Regions from separate parts of the Corynebacterium amycolatum genome, predicted to be linked through region 1. Evidence: predicted binding sites of a transcription regulator. Region 1 holds the regulator's gene; the other holds the start of a gene.
What was found. The regulator LexA, encoded in region 1, represses DNA repair genes until DNA is damaged. The targets are predictions, from matches to a motif close to CGAACANNTGTTCG.

Region 2: I6J19_RS03920 (HNH endonuclease signature motif containing protein) is a predicted target of LexA. The motif match lies at 1,635-1,648, and genes of this name have one in related genera.

Annotation. Positions count from the first base shown of each region.
Region 1 is NZ_CP069513.1:2,012,189-2,028,530, reverse strand. It holds gene I6J19_RS08890 (hypothetical protein) at 1-225, opposite strand, end outside; gene I6J19_RS08885 (FeoA family protein) at 506-763, shown strand; gene feoB (ferrous iron transport protein B) at 808-2,793, shown strand; gene I6J19_RS08875 (hypothetical protein) at 2,896-3,213, shown strand; gene hflX (GTPase HflX) at 3,289-4,842, shown strand; gene I6J19_RS08865 (uracil-xanthine permease family protein) at 4,879-6,222, shown strand; gene I6J19_RS08860 (HPr family phosphocarrier protein) at 6,314-6,586, opposite strand; gene I6J19_RS08855 (PTS fructose transporter subunit IIABC) at 6,727-8,886, opposite strand; gene I6J19_RS08850 (1-phosphofructokinase family hexose kinase) at 8,922-9,893, opposite strand; gene I6J19_RS08845 (DeoR/GlpR family DNA-binding transcription regulator) at 9,890-10,669, opposite strand; gene lexA (transcriptional repressor LexA) at 10,763-11,464, opposite strand; gene nrdR (transcriptional regulator NrdR) at 12,330-12,812, shown strand; gene hrpA (ATP-dependent RNA helicase HrpA) at 12,809-16,342, opposite strand, start outside.
Region 2 is NZ_CP069513.1:894,370-898,985, forward strand. It holds gene clpB (ATP-dependent chaperone ClpB) at 1-663, shown strand, start outside; gene I6J19_RS03915 (GNAT family N-acetyltransferase) at 850-1,497, shown strand; gene I6J19_RS03920 (HNH endonuclease signature motif containing protein) at 1,725-3,272, shown strand; gene I6J19_RS03925 (SDR family oxidoreductase) at 3,289-3,582, opposite strand; gene I6J19_RS03930 (sulfurtransferase) at 3,714-4,544, shown strand.

The DNA.
Region 1 (16,342 bases):
GGATACATGGGCGGTGACGGTCGGGCTGCCCGCGAAGCCAGCGTAGGTAGAATATGGTTCAACACCAAGGATGTGCAAACGCGCACCAGAGGAATCTTCGAAACGGACCAGCTGGCCACCGCGGACCTCGCCGATGACCGACAGATTTTCACTGGCAATCGCGGCTTCCATCGCGTCTCGCCAGCTGGGGTAGTCCATGCCAATGCTTCGCAAGTCAGTAGTCATACTTTTCGATGATACTTCCCATATCTTCATCTGCGAACTAACGAATCGCACGTGAGCACATTGTGCTCTGGGGTACCTAAAACCATTCCTTCACACCGCGGCAACTATTCGGATGGGACTAACAATTCTGCCACGCTAAATAAGCAAATGTTAAGTGTGGCATAAATAACTTTCCTTAGGTGCGCCCGGTTTATTCCATTTAGGCATACCTAAGAGTAGGCTCGTCCCTGTAAACATCATTTGCTTAGCTTAATTCTTATCTATATAGGCGAGGTTTCTCATGCTCGGATTACGGTCGCGAAAACAGTCGGATGACATTCAGTCGCTTGCCGACGTCCCGGTGGGGGAAACCGTCACTCTGGGGGTGTCGCATGTGGATGAGCGCCTGTGTCGCAGGCTTTCGCAATTGGGGCTTCGTCCTGGAATGAGTGTCACGGTGGGACGGAGCACCAGCGGCGGTGGGCGAATCGTCCATGCAGGCGCAACGCGCTACGCCATCGACGCCAGTACGCTGCACAAGATGTCCGTCGTGGGTTAGGTCCCCTACAACTCTTTTTCTCACCTCCCTCCTGAAAGTTAACAATGACAACACCTACGGATTCCTCAACGCGAAAATTCGCATCCACGCCCAGCTGCCATGCATGCAGCGGCGGAGCACCAGCAAAGGATGGTGCACCTGTTGTCGCAGTCGTAGGCGCACCGAACTCCGGTAAGTCAACACTGTTCAATAGTTTGACTGGCGCGAAAGCGCAGATGGGCAATTGGCCTGGTACGACCGTGGAGGTCAGCCGTGGCGCGTGGAAGACCGATGCCGCTGAGTACGATGTCATCGACTTCCCGGGCGCCTACTCGTTGGATGCCATGAGCCCGGACGAAGAGCTCACTCGCGAGATGCTCATCGAGAAACCGGAAGAAGAACGCCCGGATCTCGTCGTCGTTGTTGTCGATGCCACGGCACTGGGGCGTGGCCTCTACATGGCCGCGGAATTGGCGGAGCAGCCTCAGCGCATCGTTCTGGCGCTGACCAAACTCGATGTGGCCAAGGCCAAGGGCATCGATGTGAATCCGAACGCATTGCAGTCAGCTATGGGGATGCCAGTGGTGGCGCTGGATCCCCGTCGTAAAGCGGGAATGGCACGATTGGCCGACGCGGTAGCAGCGGCTCTGGACGGATGCAGTTCGGTGTCGTCACCGATTCGCCAGGCCGATGGTGAATCGATTGAACGCCTGGACGACGCACGCTTTGCCGCGATTGATGCGGCGGTTGCGGCATCTACGGGCGGGGTAGAAGATCGCCAGACTTTCTCCGACCGTATTGATAACGTGGTTCTCCATCCGGTGCTCGGACCGATTGTGTTCCTGGCAGTTATGTGGACAGTCTTCCAGATCACGACGACGGTTGCAGCACCGTTGCAGGACGGTTTGGAAACCCTTATTACCGGTAATTTCGCAGATCTGGTTACCCGTGGATTGGAAGCAATGGGATGGGACCATCCGATTGTCACGGGGCTGCTTGTGAACGGCATCATCGGCGGTGTCGGCATGGTGCTGACCTTCGTTCCTCTGATGGCACTCATGTTCCTGTGCCTTGCGGTGCTCGAGGATTCAGGGTATATGGCGCGTGCAGCCGTGGTGGCCGATCGTGTCATGCGAGCAATTGGTCTTCCGGGGAAGGCATTTATTCCGCTCATCGTCGGCTTTGGTTGTAACGTGCCAGCGATTTCGGCGACACGTGTGCTGAGTAATCCGCGCCACCGCATATTGACGGCACTACTGGTTCCGTTTACCTCCTGCTCGGCGCGCCTAACCGTTTATGTCATGTTGGGTGCGGTGTTCTTCCCGGAACACGCGGGCACAGTTGTCTTCGCTATGTACGTGATCTCGATTCTGTTGATCGTTCTGACCGGCCTTGCACTGCGTAATACCTTGTGGCGCACCATGCCGTCGGAACCGCTGGTCATTGATCTGCCAACCTATCAGTTACCGACCGCACGACTGGCACTATCTGTGATGTGGATGCGCCTGAAGGGCTTCCTGCAGACCGCTAGTGGAATCATCGTCAGCACTGTCATCGTCGTTTGGCTACTGATGTCTATCCCGGTTGTCTCCGGGCACTCCTTTGCCGATGAAGATCTGGCACCGCAGGACTCCGCATACGGTGCAGTCAGCGCAACTATTGCTCCTGTGTTTAACCCGGCAGGTTTCGGCACATGGTCCCTGACAGGTCCGTTGGTGACGGGCTTTGTGGCCAAGGAAGCCGTCATTTCTACCTGGGCACAGACCTATGCAGTAGAGGACGTCACCGACTCGGATTCGACCGAACAGGCCTCCAGTCCACTCGCGGACAATATTCGACGTGATTTTGACAATGCATCCGATGGACACGGATTGGCAGCAGTCTGGGCATACATGATCTTCCTGCTGGCTTACACACCATGCGTGGCTACGCTCGCGGCACAACGTCGCGAGATCGGCTGGAAGTGGACGGGCTTCGGTTTGCTAGCGCAGCTGGTCGTAGCATGGGCACTGGCCGTGATTGTTTTTCAAGGGTTGAAACTGTTCCTGTAAAGCCTCGTAGATTCCTAGTAGCTTCGGCCAAGCTACTAAGTCACACTTGCGAACTAGAAATCAGGTCCAACAAGAATCCCGATACGGAAAGGAGCTATCGCCGTGGGACTCTTTAGAGCCAAGAAGAATACGACGGTCACTCGTCGGCCTTCAGAAGCTGTCCAAGATGCAATTGCGCAGGGTATTAGCTCCCGACGCAAAATCTGCGAAATCACCGGCCTGCAGCGAACAACGGTAGACCTCATCCTTGACCGAATGGAATACACCGGACAACTGCGAAGGGAATCCCTCGGCGGCATGTGCCCAGGCGGAGGCTGCTCCAACTGCGGAATGTCCGACAGTGGTACGTGTGCTGGCGGTAGTTCTAATAGTGGTCCGGTCGCACTGGTTCTGACTCGCAGGCCACCTTCTGCAGCCTAAGTCTTGAGCTTCGGCTCGGTATTCTCCGCGCACAATGCGGAGAATTTGGCTTGTCATGCGACAATAGCAGCTAGTATGACGAATTTTTCCAACAACTTTGATGAGGTCAGCGACGCAATGTCGCAGCAAGCCAGCACCTCGCACGAGATGGACGATTTTTTCATCGACGCTAATGATGCTGACAAAAACGCCGATAGTGCCTCCGGGGATGCGTTCGCGACGAACGTCGGCACGCAAAGGGAACCTACCGTCGGTGACTTGGATCTGGAGGCGCGATCCTCTCTGCGCCGGCTGACCAGGTCAGTAGCGCATACTGAGTCTGAAGAGGTGATGGTCGAGTACCGTCAGCTCCGACTGGAACGCGTTGTGCTGCTCGGTGTCTGGACATCCGGGACCCTACAGGAAGCCGAAGTGGCGATGGAGGAGCTCGCTGCGCTGGCGGAGACTGCAGGTTCGGAAGTTCTAGAGATGGTGCTGCAGCGCCGCGATAAGCCAGACCCTGGTACTTACGTGGGATCCGGCAAGCTTAACGAGCTTCGCGATATTGTCGCCTCTACCGGCGCAGATACAGTTATTTGCGACGGTGAGCTGTCTCCTGGCCAATTGGTGGCGCTGGAGGACCGGCTTGACGCCAAGGTTATTGACCGCACCATGCTGATTCTGGACATCTTCGCTCAGCACGCGAAGTCCAAGGAGGGCAAGGCGCAGGTTTCGCTGGCACAGATGCAGTACCTCTACACGCGTCTGCGCGGTTGGGGTGGCAACCTGTCGCGTCAGGCTGGTGGTCGCGCGGGCTCCAACGGCGGCGTGGGTCTGCGTGGTCCAGGTGAAACTAAGATCGAAACCGATCGTCAGCGACTACGCCAAGATATGGCGCGGATTCGCAAGGAATTGGCTGGTATGAAAACTGCGCGTGAGATTAAGCGCGCACGTCGTAAGGCTGGTCACCTGCCGCGCGTGGCAATTGTCGGCTACACCAACGCGGGGAAGTCTTCGTTGCTCAACGCACTGACAGGCGCTGGTGTGCTGGTGGAGGACGCGCTGTTTGCAACGCTAGATCCGACGACTCGTCGCACCAAGCTTCGCGACGGTCGCACGGTGATTATGACCGATACGGTCGGATTTGTGCGTCACTTGCCGACGCAGCTCATTGAAGCTTTTCGCTCGACCTTGGAAGAGGTACTCGAAGCCGACGTCATCATGCACGTCGTAGACTCCTCTGACCCATTCCCGCTGGAGCAGATTAAGGCTGTCAACAAAGTCATCAACGAAATCGCGGAGGAAGAAAACGCCGAGATTCCGCCCGAACTGTTGGTAGTCAACAAGGTTGACAAGGCCGATGGCATCACTCTGGCCCAGCTACGCCACCAGCTCGATGATGCGGTCTTTGTCTCTGCGCGAACGGGTGAGGGGATTGGTGAACTGGAGACCCGACTCGAGCTTGCTCTCAATGAGCTGGAGTCTCACGTTCACATGTTGATCCCCTATGACAAGGGCAATATTGTCTCCATGCTCCACGAAGATGCGACCGTGCTGTCGGAAACATGGACGGAGCAAGGCACCCAGATGGACGTGCGTTTGCCCACTAGCCTCGCGGATGAACTGTCGGCATACCACATCGAACCGTAGCGGGAACTGCGGTGGGCATCCACTAGCATTACAACCATGAATTCTACTTCTGACGCGGAGACCCAACAGGGAACCTCCGCAAATCCGCCTGCTGAAAATGCCGAACGTGGCCGTCTTTTCGGTTGGGATATTCACGGTGACGGTCGAAAGATTGCACCGGGAGCCGTGGTGGCTCCCAACGAACGCCTCGATTGGCCTCGCACGATTGGCATTGGCGCACAGCACGTCATTGCCATGTTCGGTGCAACTCTTCTGGTGCCGCTGTTGACCGGCTTTCCAGTCAACACCACACTGCTGTTCTCGGGTATCGGCACGATTGTCTTCCTGCTGATAACCCGAAATCGCTTGCCCTCTTACCTGGGCTCGTCGTTTGCCTTCATCGCGCCACTGACCGCGACACAGGCGCAGGGCATTAGTGTTCAGCTCGGTGTCGTGCTCTGCGCCGGCATCGCGCTCATGCTCGTTGGCTTCGTAGTAAAGTTCGCCGGCAAGCGTGTCCTCGATGCAGTGATGCCACCTGCAGTAACAGGAAGCATCGTCGCTCTCATCGGACTTAACCTGGCGCCTGCTGCCACGGAGAACTTCGCCACTCAGCCGTTGGTCGCATTTGTCACGATGGTATCCATTGTCTTTGCAACCGTCGCTGGCCGCGGTATGGTCAGCCGTCTGGGTGTTCTCATCGGCGTACTAATCGGCTGGGTCTTCGCCGCTGCCACCGGAAATCTCTCGCCCGAGGCTACAGAAACCGTCGGCAATGCCGCCTGGATTGGTCTGCCCGCATTCCACGCGCCGGAGTTCCACTTCAATGCGATGCTGATTGGTCTGCCCGTCATCGTAGTGCTCATCGCCGAGAATGTCGGTCACGTCAAGGCTGTTGCTGCCATGACCGGCCGAAACCTCGATGACATCGCTGGCGATGCTCTTATTGCAGACGGTCTAGCCACCACCATCGCCGGTTCAGCTGGTGGTTCTGGTACCACTACCTACGCTGAGAATATCGGGGTTATGGCCGCTACCCGTGTCTATTCGACTGCCGCTTACTGGGTGGCAGCTTTCACGGCCATTGCACTGGCTTTCATTCCAAAGTTCGGCGCACTCATTTTGACCATTCCTACCGGCGTGCTCGGTGGGGCAACGATGGTGCTCTACGGCCTGATTGGTCTGCTCGGTGTGCGCATCTGGATGGACGAAAAGGTCGACTTCAACAACCCGGTCAATCTCACCGCTGCCGCCACCGCGCTGATTGCGGGTATCGGCAACCTCACCCTCGACATCGGTTCGCTGACGCTGGAGGGCATTGCTTGGGGTTCGGTCGGCATTATTATCGGCTATCCAATTTTAAACTGGCTCTATAACCGCATCGGCGAGAACCGCTCGTAGGCCACCCGTCCAGAGCAGGATCTTGTACGAATGCTTTACGACGGAACCCCGTGACCGTTGCCACGATGTTCCGTCGTTAAGCATATTGCTTTTAATCGCTCAAATCTTGGGCGATCAGCTGTGCAATCTGCTCCACCGCAACCGCGTTTGTACTGGTGATTGTGACTTCATCGCCATATCCTGCGCCGAGTGCCATCAGCATCAACGTTGAGGAAGCATCAGCCGGTTCGTTGTCGGGTTCGGGTGAATCAATGAGTTCGATCAGTATTTCTTCCTGAAATCGGGAGGCACGCTCAGCGATTACCGACGCGGGGCGGGCGTGAATACCCACCTTGGAGCCGACGTGGACGTGTTGCGTAGCCATGGGGCGGCACCTTGCCTTTCTGCTTCTCGATTTCCTCGACACCTGTTCAGAGCTTAATCGCTTGGCAGGTTGGGATGGGGCATGTTTGGTGAAGTTTGCAGGAATGCTTCTGCGGACGCAGCTGGGTTTAGCGAAAGAATTTAGGCGTCCGCTGAAATGTCTGCTTCTAGGTTTTGATTATCGGTACTGACTTGCCGCGGACACAGGCTTTTAGCTGCCACAACGAGAATTGCTGCCACTATGCTGCCCAAGACGATTGCAGCAAGCCATGCGACAGGATTGTCGATTGCAAACAGCACGAAAATACCTCCGTGTGGAACGCGTGTGGCGGCTCCTAAAACCATTGAAGTGCCACCGGTGACGGCACCGCCAATCACAATCGACGGAATCACTCGCAGCGGATCTGCGGCGGCGAAGGGAATCACTCCCTCTGAAATGAAGGCCGCACCGAGCACCCAGCCCGCTTTGCCGTTTTGACGCTCAGCTGAACTGAACAGCTTTGGTCGGAGTACAACTGCCAGCGATGTCGCCAACGGAGGTACCATGCCCGCCGCCATCACAGCGGCCATAATCTTCCATGATGCTGGATCTTCCGAGGCGATGTTTGCGACGGCAAAAAGATAAGCAGCCTTGTTGATCATTCCGCCCATATCTACGCACATCATTGCGCCGAGAAGACCACCGAACAGGAACGCCGCTGTCGTATCCAGTGATTGCAGCCACTGCTGCAGGGCCGTCATCAGCCATGCCAGCGGCATCCCGAGAAGCAGGTACATGGTGAGCCCAACGGCCATAGCCCCGAGCATAGGAATCACGACAACCGGCATCAGCGGTCGCAGCCAGTCCGGGACCTTCATCCTCAACAGTAGGGCTACAACTAGTCCCGCCAGAATGCCTGTCACCAGGCCCCCAAGGAAGCCGGCGCCAACCGTGACCGCGATGGCACCGCCAATGAAGCCGGGTGCAATACCGGCTCTGCCAGCCATGCCAAAGGCGATATAAGCACTCATTACAGCCACAATGACCTGCATGCCGTGGTTACCGATTGCAAAAAGCGTCGAGCCGAGATACAGCCACAGCCCACTACGGTCAACTAGCACGGTGCCGAGATTTTCTGTCGGCACAGTAATCGGAGCATCGAGTCCGATAACCTCCGGCAGCCGCAAATCCCTAGTCACGGCGTCAGCTACTAGACCAACCTGATGACCGCCGACGAGGAATCCCAGCGCAATCAACAACCCCGAAGCGGCTACGAACGGCACCATATAGCTGACACCGGTCATAATGGCGTCACGAACCCAGTGTCCGAAGGCTTTATCGCCGCTTAACGACGATTTACGCGCCCCCACCTTCGTAGTTGCTCGTACCCTCTCAGATGTAGGGCCTGCACCTGCATTACCGGTTTGCGAAGCGGCCTCTTTGTCGTGGTCATTCTTAGGTTGCGGCGCCTTTCGGTCGTAGGCGCGAACACGTGATTGTTCTGCTACCGCCTTCGCTTGTTCAATAACCGCAGTGGGCTCATTGACTGCCTTACGAATTGGCACTTTGACCTGTGGTTTATCGCTGAAGCGCTTAAGCCCCGTAACTCCAATATCGGCTGCGATTACTAGCACGTCGGCCCGGTCAATTGCTTCTGCGGGGGCTTCCTGGGTTCCTGCCGAGCCCTGAGTCTCTACAGTTAGCGTGACATCAGCCATGCTTTCTGCCGCGCCAGTAAGCGCTTCGGCTGCCAAATAAGTGTGAGCGATGCCCGTGGGGCAGGCCGTAATGGCGACAATATTGGTCTTCGCCGGAGGTTTTTTCGCTTTCCGACGAGGCGCCTTGGTGATGTGCTCGCTAATAATCCGGGCGGCCTCTTCATCGCTTTCAGCACCGCGAAGAGCTGCTCGAAACCCCTTATCGCGAAGTGCTTTTGCGAGTGCAGCCAGAATATCGACGTGGACATCGCTGTTGCTGGCTGGGACACCAATGAAAAAAAGCAGGTCCGCCGGCCCATCTGGTGTGGTGAATTCCGTAGCGCTTGTTAAGCGGACAAACATCAGGGTCGGCGTCGACCAGTCCTCATGGCGGCAGTGGGGGATGGCTATTCCGCCCGGCAGACCTGTCGGGGCCTTCTCTTCGCGTTTGAGGGCTGCCGCGACGATGCCGTTGCTGTCGGTGGCGCGGCCGGTCTCTACGGCTTTAGCGATGAGGTAGTTAAGGATCTTCTCCTTTTGTGGACCGACATCTAGGTCAAGGTACACTGTCGACTCATCGGCCAGGTCTGATGCAATAGCGGAAGAATCTGCCGAAGAAGACATGGTTTTCTAATGTTCCTTATCTAGGCATCGAAAAGCTAAGCGTCGAGCTGCCATAACCGGCCAGCCTCGGGGCGAACCTGTTCTGGATAGGGGATGGTCGTACCGGGAAGACTGGTTGCCGCCGCCCCATAAGCCACGGCGGTGGTTAGTGAATCTTGGTGACTATCACCGCGTTCGCGGGACATAACGTAGCCGGCCAAAGCACAGTCTCCAGCACCGACCGTGGACTGAGCGACTATCGAGGGTGAGGTAGCAGCGAAACAACCGCCTGACTTCACTGAAAGTACCGCCCCTGCCTCGCCGAGAGTGGCAAGGACTTCGGAAACACCAAGTTCGTTCAGTGCACGAGCAGCTTGCGCTACGGGAAGATAGTTCCCTTCGGCTGCAGCGGCCTCAAGTTCTTCGCCGTCCTGATCAATGATTTGGCCAAGTTCGTAGGCGTTTGGCTTCATCAAAAAAGGCCGCACCTTCGGAAATGCGCGAACGACCTCAGTCAGTGGGCCGTCGCTAGTGTCCATAGCAACACGAATATTCGGGTTGACCGAATACACCGCTTCGGTGCATTGAACGTAAAAATCCCGGGGGACGCCAGGGGGCAGTGAACCTGCGAAAACTACCCACGTGGCGCGTTTAGCATGGTGGATAAGCTTCTCCAGGACACGTCTACGGTGCGCTTTTGTCAATGTCATGCCAGGGGAATTGAGCTTGGTGGTCGTCCCATCTGGCTCTGCGAGTGTGAGATTAACGCGGGCTTCGTTAGTCGTGTTGATGGCTTCGTGGGGGATGCCAGAGACTTCCAACAGACGTGTGAATTTTCCGGAGTCTGATGCCGGGTAGAGCGCGAGCGTCTTTTCTCCCGCGTAGTGCAACGCCTTGGACACATTAATTCCCTTGCCGCCAGCCATGTCCTCAGCCATTGGTAGGCGGAACACTCCACCTCGCTTGAGCTCCGTATCGAGGCGAGCAAGTCGATCGATTGACGGATTTACAGTCAAGGTCAGGATCATGAAGCAACCACGACCTCGACACCTTGCTCCCTGAGATCGTTCACGAATTGCTCCGGGGCAGAGGAATCTGTAATCACGACGTCGATATCTTCCAATGCCGCAAAACTGACAAGGAAGTCACGGCCGAGTTTCGTCGAGTCCGCCATAACGATGACCTTGCGCGCATTCGTGATCATCGCGCGCTTTACCGCTGCTTCCTGCGGATCAGCAGTAGAAAGACCGTGGTCAATTGTCAAGGCATTAGAACCAATGAAAGCGACATCGGCACGCATAACCGCAAGAGTACGGAGTGCGGTATCGCCAGCAACCGCCTGAGTAATGACGCGGACTTGGCCGCCAAGGAGTTGAAGCTCAATGCGGTTCGATCCTGCGAGTGTGATGGCGTTGGGAAGAGAGTTTGTGACAACCGACCAACGGCGGTTATCAGGGGAGTGGACCATCAGCTCTGCAAGAGCCTCGGTGGTAGTTCCGGCATCGAGAAAAATTCCACCACCAGAGTCAGGTAGAAAATCGGCAGCACAGCGGGCAATAGAGAGCTTCGCGTCTTTCTGCGCGTTCTTTCGAGCGGCAACTGAAAACTCAACAGTCTGAAAAGAACGAGTAGCTACAGCGCCACCGTGTACACGGTGAACTGCGCCCTCTGCATCCAACTGAGCTAGGTCACGGCGAATCGTCTCTGCTGTGACATCGAAAGCTTCCGCAAGATCAGCGACCGTCACGCGCCCTTCGACTGCTGTCAAAGACGCAATCTTCCGGCGGCGTTCCTCTGCGTACATTCCCCGCTCCTTAGCTGTTAAGAATTCTCAGCTTTACTACCTGTTTCCAGTATGCCCGTTTGTGTCTGTTTCGGGCAACGAAAATGTGGGAAATTAGAGACTGCGTAGGACGCTGACAATCTTGCCGAGGATCTTGGCGTGCTCTGCGGGGAGCGGGTCAAATGCGCGATTATGGGGCATTAGCCACTTGCCAGCAGCGTCTTCGTGCCATTCCTTGACTGTTGCTTCATCTTCAAACAGGGCTGCAACAAAGTCGCCCTGTTCGACCACGTCTTGGGAACGGACTACCACCCAGTCTCCGTCGAGAATGCCTGCGTCAACCATGGAATCACCCACGACCTTGAGTAGGTACAGCTGACCAGAGCCCGTAATCTCCATCGGAAGTGCCATATGACTTTCCACATGCTGTTCCGCCAAAATGGGGTTGCCAGCCGCAATCTGTCCAACGATAGGAACGAAGATTGGCTCTGGCATGTCCTCTGGTATCTCGGGAGTTTGGGTGCTGCCAGTGGCCTTTGGCCCAGGCTTTACCGGAGTGAAAGTGCCAGCTGAGGATTTCGAATCCCTTACGTTTACCGCACGGGGTTTGTGTGGGTCGCGGCGGAGAAAGCCCTTCTTTTCCAACTCCTTGAGTTGGTATGCCACCGACGAGGTGGAATTCAAGCCCACGGCATCTCCAATTTCTCGAATGCTCGGTGGGTATCCGCGAAGTACGACGGCATCCGAAATGACATCAAGAATGCGACGCTGCCGATCGGTGAGTGTTTTAGGGTTCGCTTTCTTCTTTTGAGCCATGGAACATCCCTTCTCAAACTCTTTCGAATGAATGATAGCTCAAAACTGTTCGAATCGTCGAGCATCGAACACCGCACGTCCTTGGATTCTTTGGAAAAAGTCTGCGTAATCCGTGCTCGGAGGCCGTGGCGGTTCCGAAAATCGAAAATAAAACCGGATAGCAGTAGACAACGTTCGAACATGGTGTTATAAATCGAACATGACAAGTTACTCGAACAGTCGTTTGATGAAAAGGTCTAGACGGATTCTCTGCATCCGCCCTTGGACATAGTCTCCAGAGCGTCGGGAAACGGTCGTACAACTCTTATTCTCTCCAGGCCGGCAACGGTGGGAGAGTCAACGTTGGAAAGGGAGAAAACATGATGTCTACGGTTTCAACCGCACTAGGTGTTAGCAGCGCATCTGATATTGACTTTTCTCAAGTTTCCGAGCCCTCTGCTCGGACGACACGGAAAGCCCCGTTGGTGTGGGGTGAACGTAGTGCGTCTTGCACGCAGCACATCGTTCGGCCCGGTCAGCGTGCACGTATTGCACAGCGCAATCGCGATGGGGCTTCATCGGCGCGAATGCGGAGGGACAGGTCGCGGCCTAGTCATGTCTCGGTCAACTACGGGCGCCCGTCTCTACCTGTTAGCAGGGCGCAGCAGTCCAATCGTAGTGATGTATCCTCAGGCACTAACCTGACTCGTTTGATGGCGGTATGGGCTCTAGGGCTTGGTGTTTTCTTCGGAGTTTTCGGCAGCGTGGTCTTTGAACAAGGGGAAAGTGAGACAGTCGAAAGCACCTTTACGTCTACGTACGCTTCCTACTCCGCGCAATAATCATTCCGGTTTCCGGCGTTGGGGTTGGACGTAGACTGGAGGCTGTGTATTGCCAGTTTTGTCACCATGATCAGACACGAGTCTTGGACTCACGGTTAATAGATAACGGTATGGGGATTCGTCGCCGGAGAGAATGCCTGAATTGCGGTAAACGTTTTTCTACGATTGAACGCTCGCAGCTGATGGTTGTTAAACGGGATGGAATCCCTGAGGAGTTCAACCGTGAAAAGGTTATCCAGGGTGTTCGACGTGCGTGCCAGGGGCGTGAAGTATCAGAGTCTCAGCTGAAGAAGCTTGCACAAAAAGTGGAGGAGAGCCTCCGCGAGAAAGGCACGCCTCGGGTGGACTCAAATGATATCGGTCTCGCCATCCTTGAACCATTGAAAGAATTGGATGAGGTGGGTTACCTCCGGTTCGCTTCCGTCTACAAGTCATTTTCTTCGGCGGATGACTTCATCCAGGAAATCTCCAGCATGCGCAAAGGAAAGAAACCACAGGCGCATGGCAAGGAAGCGGAGATGCCTTAGCGCAGCTTATCCACACGTTTTTTTATTCGGGTCAGGGAAACACTGTGGGCTGTTCCCAAACGCTGGGCAAAGAGGCTGACGCGTAGCTCTTCGATAAGCCACTGAATATCCCGAACTTCCGCAGAATGCGCTCGCCCCTTGGGCAGCCGCTCGAGTTTCGCAGCTAAATATTCACGAGCCTCAGTAACCTCATCTTCACGGTCCGCATCACGGCCGGGATCGCGGTTCATTTCCTCAAGGCGAATCTCCATCGCTTGTAGATAGCGTGGCAAATGACGCAGGTGCTGCCATCCGTGCTTGGCCACCGCTCCCTTGGGGAACATGAACTCCAGCTGGCGACGCATATCGTCAATAGCATCGCCTTCCCACTTATCCAGCTGATTAGTCACCGAGACATAGGCCGGCATGGCCTGTGCAATGCCGACAACCAACTGGCGTACCTCCGAGGCGACACCGGAGCGAACCTGTTCAAGTAGCTTGTTGAATTCTTCGGGGGATCGTACCGGGCCACCAGCAGCTATCATGCAATCGCGGATTACTGCGACGCGGCAGTCTTCGACGAGTCCATCTGCGCCGCCATGCGGCCACGCATCCACACCAACGCGTTGCTGAAGTGGAAGTCCCTTAGTCATTTGTGCAGCGTTGACGGGGCATTCGCGCAACAACATAGTCAGGTTGGTAGTTGCCAATGTGGCCTCGGCCTGGGCCTTAGTTGGTTTGACTTCGACGGCCACGCCATCCTTAGTGGTCACAAGCGTCGGATACATGGTGACCGATTGACCGTCGACAGTACTTTTGACTGTCTCTGCCACAGTGCCGAGATTGTCCGAAGTCCATTTTTTCACGGCTTCGTGGGCTGCAGACTTTGCACGCTTCGAAACGGCAGTCGAGACAGTTGCCGCGTGCTTAGCGCGCAAGGGGGCGAGATCACGGCTCTGATCGACAATATTGCCGTGTCGGTCGATAACCGCATAGTTAAAGCGCAGGTGCGCTGGCAGCTTGGACGGGTCAAAATCGGCTCCATTGATGCCGGAGCCTCCGAGCCGTCGTAAAGCATCGGCGAAAACATCAACGAAGCGCCCTGAATACGGCGTCATTGTCTCCAGCGCGCGGCGTGCGAAATCCGGCGCGGGGACAACTGACTTACGCAGAGCCTTCGGGAGAGTGCGAATATAGGCTTCTGCGAGCTCGGCGCGCAGACCGGGAACCTGCCAGTCGAAGCCATCTTCACGCAGACCCGCCAGGAGAGGAACCGGGACGCGAAGGGTTACGCCGTCATCAGGAGCTCCCGGTTCGAACTTATAGGACAGCGAGAAATCGACGGAGCCCTGCTGCCACATTTCGGGGAAGGCATTGTCATCGATATCGCCGGCATCCGGATTGAGCAGCTTGTTCGGATCGAAATCGAGGAGATTCGGCTGCTTGGGTTTGGTCTTTTTCCACCAGCGGTCAAAATTGGCTGCAGTGGTAATGGAAGCAGGCAACTTGGAGTCGTAGAACGCGTAAAGAACATCGTCGTCGACGACAATCCCGCGGGACCGCTGCTTTTCCTCGATCTTCGCAGCTTCGGCCAGCTTGTCTTGGTTGTTCTTGAAGAACTCATGATGAGTGTTCCACTCGCCGTCGACAAGTGCGCAGCGGATGAACATAGAGCGTGCGGCATCCGCATCAACACGGTGATAAGGCACCAGTCGGTCAACGACTACGGGCACGCCGTAGAGCGTCGACTTCTGGTAAGCCATAGCCGCACCGCGTTTAGCCGACCAGTGCGGTTCCGAGTACTGATGTTTCAGCAGGTGAGGAGCCACCTTTTCGACCCATTGAGGCTGAATGGTGCCAACGTTTCGAGCGAAAGTTCGAGAAGTCTCGACGATCTCCGCAGCCATCACCCAGCGGGGTGGCTTCTTCGCCAGCGCGGACGAGGGGTGAATGAGGAACTTCGTGTTTCGGGTGCCAGTAAATTCCTTGCCCTCGCCCTCGCGCGTACCAATCATCGATAACAGACCCGGTAACAGCGACTTTGCCACCTCGTCGGGATCGTCGACACCGCTGGTTAAGCTGCGGGCCGAAAGACTCCAGCCCAGCTCAGCCGTTGCCTGGTGGAGCTGACGCACCAAGTCCTGCCACTCGCGAACGCGCAGATAGTGGAGGTACTCGCGTTTGCACATCTTGCGGAACTGGTTACCGCTAAGCTCGCGGCGCTTTTCCTCCAGGTATTCCCAGAGCTTCAGCAGGGAGTTGAAGTCGCTGGTGGTGTCCTTAAAACGGGCATGTAGCTGATCTGCCTGAGCTTGGAACTCCAGCGGACGTTCGCGAACATCCTGCAAAGACAACGCGGCGACAATGACGGTCACAGCCCCAAGAGTGGTGTTTTCGTACCCTTCGACCAGCATGCGGGCAAGGCGCGGGTCGACAGGTATACGGGCAATCTGTCGGCCGATGTCCGTCAGCTCGGGGGCGTCGGCACTGGCGCCGGAGTCAGATTCACGGCCTCTCCCAGACGCCGACGTGGTGGTAATAGCCTGAAGCTCTGTGAGCAGGTTAATGCCATCGCGCACTGCCTTGTGCTCTGGTGGCTGGACAAAGGGGAAGGCCTCAATCGCGCCAAGCCGCAACGAAATCATTTGCAGTACAACCGAAGCGAGATTGGTGCGCAGAATCTCCGGATCCGTAAACTCGGGGCGAGAGAGAAATTCCTCCTCGCTGTAGAGACGAATCGCCACGCCATCAGCTACACGACCACAGCGTCCAGAGCGCTGATTCGCGGATGCCTGGCTGATGTCCTCGACTGGCAGGCGCTGCACCTTCGTGCGGGTGGAGTACCGGGAAATGCGTGCGGTACCAGTATCGACGACGTACTCAATACCCGGCACCGTCAGCGACGTCTCCGCGATATTGGTCGCCAGCACAATGCGGCGCCCGGAGTGCGGGGTGAAGATTCGGTGCTGCTCTGCATTAGATAGCCGACCGAACAGTGGAACGGCTTCTACACCCTTCCAGCGCCTGCCCTCGATGGCTTCGGCTGCTTCTCGGATCTCGCGCTCACCCGAAAAGAACACCAGGATATCGCCGTCGCCAAGCCGCATGAGCTCCTCGCACGCAGCGATAACACCATCGATCTGCTCGATGGCGACTTCCTTTTCTTGCCCATTTTTCGCAACAACAGTCCGCACCAGAGGGCGATAGCGGATTTCCACCGGGTAGGTGCGCCCTGACACCTCGATGATGGGCGCAGTGTGCTCGTCGTCAGGCGCGAAATGACGGGCGAACCGTTCCGGATCAATCGTCGCCGAAGTGATAATGATCTTCAGATCTGGGCGCTGCGGCAGAATATGCTTTAAATATCCCAGCAGGAAGTCGATGTTGAGGCTGCGTTCGTGCGCCTCATCGATGATGATGGTGTCGTACTCACGCAACAGTCGGTCGCGGCCAATTTCGGCCAGCAGGATACCGTCGGTCATCAGTTTAATGCAGGTATCCTTGCCCACGCGGTCATCAAAACGCACCGCATAACCGACGTGCTGTCCAAT
Region 2 (4,616 bases), 1.1 Mb from region 1:
TACGGCGAGAAGCACTCTGTCGCTCGTCTGATTGGTGCCCCTCCCGGATACGTCGGCTACGACGCTGGCGGTCAGCTCACCGAGGCTGTTCGTCGCCGTCCGTACACCGTCGTGCTTTTCGACGAGGTTGAGAAGGCTCACCCGGACGTGTTCGATGTGCTCCTGCAGGTGCTCGATGAGGGGCGCCTGACTGATGGTCAGGGGCGAACCGTGGACTTCCGAAACACGATTCTGATTCTCACCTCCAACCTCGGTGCTGGTGGTACGCATGAACAGATCATGGATGCGGTCAAGATGGCCTTCAAGCCGGAGTTCATCAACCGTCTCGACGATGTAGTGATCTTCGATCCGCTGACCTCCGAGCAGCTGCGCGGCATTGTGGACATTCAGGTTCGCAACCTGGCGGAGCGTTTGGCTGCACGTCGTCTGGTGCTGGATGTCTCGGATGGGGCACTGGATTGGCTGTCGGAGCGCGGCTACGACCCGGCCTATGGTGCCCGTCCGCTGCGTCGCCTGGTGCAGAAGGCAATCGGCGATGAGCTGGCACGTCGACTGCTCGCGGGCGATGTTCGCGATGGTGACCGAGTAGAGGTTACGGTTGCTGACGATGGTGAGTCGCTGAAGGTTGTCGGCTATGGTGAGGATGGCGTAGCCCGGGGCTAGGGCTCCCAATCCTCAGGGCGATGCCTGTTCAGCAGGCTGTCCGTTTGTTGGGGCGGTTTGGGAGAGTTTTCTCCTGAACCGCCCCTTTTTTGTGCTTTTGTTGTCCGGGTTTATGTCCCCTGCGGCCGATCGTGTGGGCTTGTTGCATTCCGGTCGGTCTGGAGTGTGCCGGTATAGTGCGCAAGTATGACTAACTTTCAGTGGCGACCAGCGACAGACTCCGACCGCCCCTTCATTGCCTGGATGGACGAACTAACGGAAACGTTCGGAGATGAAAGTCAGCCACTGCCGGAAGATTATGTAGTCACGAGGCGCCAATACGTCGACCAATGGGATGCGAGTCAGGGCGGGGTTATCCTTTTCGCCACTTCGCTTGACGACGCTGACCTCGAGTCGCTCAGTAGCGACATGACCCGCACTGACCCATTTGAGCCGAGAGTTTCTCGCGAGGTCGCCTACAGCGCGGCCGCCATTAAGGCGGAATGGTTGGAGCGCGGGGATTCGTCGTCAAGCGAAGAATGCGAGGGCTATGAAGTGCCGGTGGGGGCGGCCTGGCTGCGTACGTTTACGAAGGACGATCCGGGGTACGGTTTTGTGGAAAATGGGATTCCTGAAGTAGCGATTGCGCTGCGTCCGGGTGTGGTCGGACGCAGGCTGTCGCAGCCGATGATTGCGGGGCTTCTTGAGTATGCGCGTGAGCTGGGGTACCCGGGGGTTAGTCTGGCTGTCCATGATGCCAACCCGCGGGCGGCGAAAGCTTATGTGAAGGCGGGGTTTGAGCTAGTGGGGCGCTCGAGCTTCCCGGACCACGATGTGATGGTGGTGCGGTTTTAGGCTTTCGGGTGCAGTTCTTTTTTTGGGGGGCGGGTTGGTCGGGTTTTTAGGGCGGATGGTGGGGTATTCAAGCTCTGGAAGCGCGGCAGTGTTTCGGAAAAAGATTCGAAAAAGTTGGCTGAGGGGTTGTGGGGCGCCGAATGGGTGTGCGATAATGTGGGGGAGGGAAATTAGTTAGTCCATTTGGGGATTCGGATTGCTAGCGTTTTAAAAAGGGGGTGGGGGAAATGTCTACACCATCGGTGCCAAATGGCAGTGGACCGCTTTCGACATCTCAGGTTTTAGATGCGGTTGCGCAGTTTGAAGCTCTGTCGACAGTCATCGTAGAGAACTTCGAAGTACTTGCGCCGGATCATGCGCACGATGCATATAAGTCGATTGAGAAAGCGCGAAAACGACTCGCAGTAATTGATGCGACTTATGTGGAGACCATGAAGGGGCGGATGCCCAGCGCGGAGCATCGACAGATTGCGTGGCTAGCGCAGGAGATGCGAATCTCGCGAGCAGAAGCGAGGCAGCGTATCAACGTCGTAGGGCGCCTGAGTAGGAATGTTGATCCGTTTGCTCCGGCGAATGAGGATGTGCGAATGCCGAACCTTCGTCAGAAAGTTGAGGAAGGTGTTGTCGGTGCGGATGCTGTTTCGAAGATTGACAAAGCCGTTCGTGAGCTGCCGGCAACGGAGCATGCACAGCTGTCTAGGCTGCTGGACAAGCACATTGCAGATTTAGTGGACAAAATCCGTGTTGATGATCTCAATAAATTGCCGAACCGCCTGCGGGCGATGTTGGGGGTTGATGACCCGTATACGGATGAGGACCGCGCTCGGAAACGAAGCCTAAAAATCGGTGCTCAGGGGCCGGACGGCATGAGCCGGTTGAGCGGTGTGGTTACGCCTTCGTTTGCAGCGGTGCTCAAAAGGCTGCAGGCGGATCATGCGCGCCCTGGCGGGTTACTCGAAGAAGGTGCCGATGACCAGCGGAATCCGGAGCAGCGTTTTCATGATGCCGTGGAAGCGGCGGTGAATGGGGGCTTTCAACCAGGCGGTGACCTTCAGCCGGCGCGGGGGACGACATCGGTGGTCACCGTCGCGCATATCGCAGATGTGGCAGCGCTAGCTGGAGTCTCCTTGCCTGATGGGAAAGATTTTGTACTTCCTGGATCGGGCAAAGCGGTCTCTGATGCGGGAGTGCGAATTTCCATTAGTCAGGCCGTGCAACAGATGGTTGATAGAAATTCGTTCCTCCAAGTCTTGGGGAATGAGGGACAGACCTTGTACTTTGGTCGGTCCCGCAGGCTGGGGACTTTGCCACAGTATCTGGCCCTTCTTGGAGAGGAAGGAGGCTCCTCCGCGCCGGGCGTGGGCACTCCGGGAGCTATGTGTGATGTTCACCATGTGCAGTCGTGGTCTTCCGGTGGTGGCACTGATCTGGATAATCTCACGTTGGTTGATCCGGGTACGCATCGAAAGATCGATGATGCTCGATGTGATGAAAATGCTTGGTGGACGCTTCGGCCGGATGAGGTGCCGGCGATTCTAGGAACTGACGAAGGGGACGGGGGTAGTGGGGAGTGCGAGCCGGCCTCTACTAATCGTGTGGTCTGGGTGGCCCCGAAAGGCAAGGAAGGAAACCGAAAAGCGGAATCCAATGAGGACCCCGATACGTTCGATAGTCCGGGGCGCTGGTTGCGTCGTAAAGCGCGAGAGAAACGGGCGGGGGGACACAGCGGATGGCAATGGCGAGACGGGACAGGATCCCGGTGGGTAGTCGGGTAGGGAGCGGGGTCCTGGCTTAGAGGCTGATCTTCCGTTTCGTAGTCAGCTTTGCATTAATGAAGCGGTTGAGGAAAGGGGCACCGACGCTGGCGGCATAGTGCAGCAGTTTTGTCGGCAGGCTGACGGGGAAGTCAGCCTTAGTAATCGTGCCCTGTTTCTGGTTGATGCAGTCGACGATTGCGTTGGCGACATCAGCTGGTGTGATGCGAATACCCATGCGCTTGGTGCCGTCAGTGCTGACATTTTCGAGCAGAGACGTCAACAACTCCGACGGTTTAGCCGCAGGAAAGCAGTTTTTCTGCGGTGGCACGGCCGATTCCATGGCCTGCGTTTGAGATGAAAACGGCCAGGTGGGCAGCATCTTCAGACATCTTCCCGAGCTCCTAGTTTTAATAACGTACATATCGCGCTACCAAGTCAATCGATTTAGAATCCAGGATTATGACAACATCCATCTCGGTACAAGAGCTTCGTGACAAGATTGCCGGTGGCGGTCGCATCGTCGTCGTTGACGCACGCTGGTCGCGCGCTAAAAAACCATATGACTCCTACGCTACGGCTCACATCCCTCTGGCCGTGTTTTGTGATCCCGAGTTGGATCTAGCGGGTGTTCCCAGCCGAGAAGCTGGTCGCAACCCGCTGCCGGATATCGAGCGTGTGCGCGATGCCGTCCGTCGTTGGGGAGTCCGCTCGGAGCATCTGGTGATCGTCTACGACGCGGGCGATGGGCTGTTCGCGTCACGTGCTTGGTGGATTCTGCGCTGGGCGGGTCTGGAGAATGTGCGTGTCCTCACCGGCGGGTTAGCTGCTTGGGAAGCAGATGGAAACGAGACTGCCTTCGGTCCCGGCAATCTGCCGCAGCCTGGAACGATTGCGGTGAGCGAGGGCAATATGCCTGTTGCCAGCCTCGACGACGTACGCACCTGGTCTGAACGTGGAATTTTGGTGGATGCGCGTGAGCCCAGCCGCTTTGAAGGCCGCAGTGAGCGCGTCGATCTGCAGGCAGGTCACATCCCGGGTGCCGTGAACCTGGCGGCTCGCAGTCTGCAAAATGCCGACGGCTCCTTCCTGCCTGTTGAGCAGCTCCGTGAGCGCTTTGTCTCCGTCGGTATCGAAGCCGGTCGTAATGTAGCGGTCTACTCCGGTTCCGGTCTTCATTCCTCACTGTTCATTCAGGCCATGGAAGAAGCGGGCATTACTGACGCCTCGCTGTATGTCGGAGGCTGGTCCCAGTGGGCTGGCAATCCGAGCCTGCCTATCGTCCGTTTCTAAGCGGCGCCGGACTCGCATGTGTCCGGGGCAGGGCGACCCCCCCAGGGAACCCCTGATGTGTCGTCCATGTGG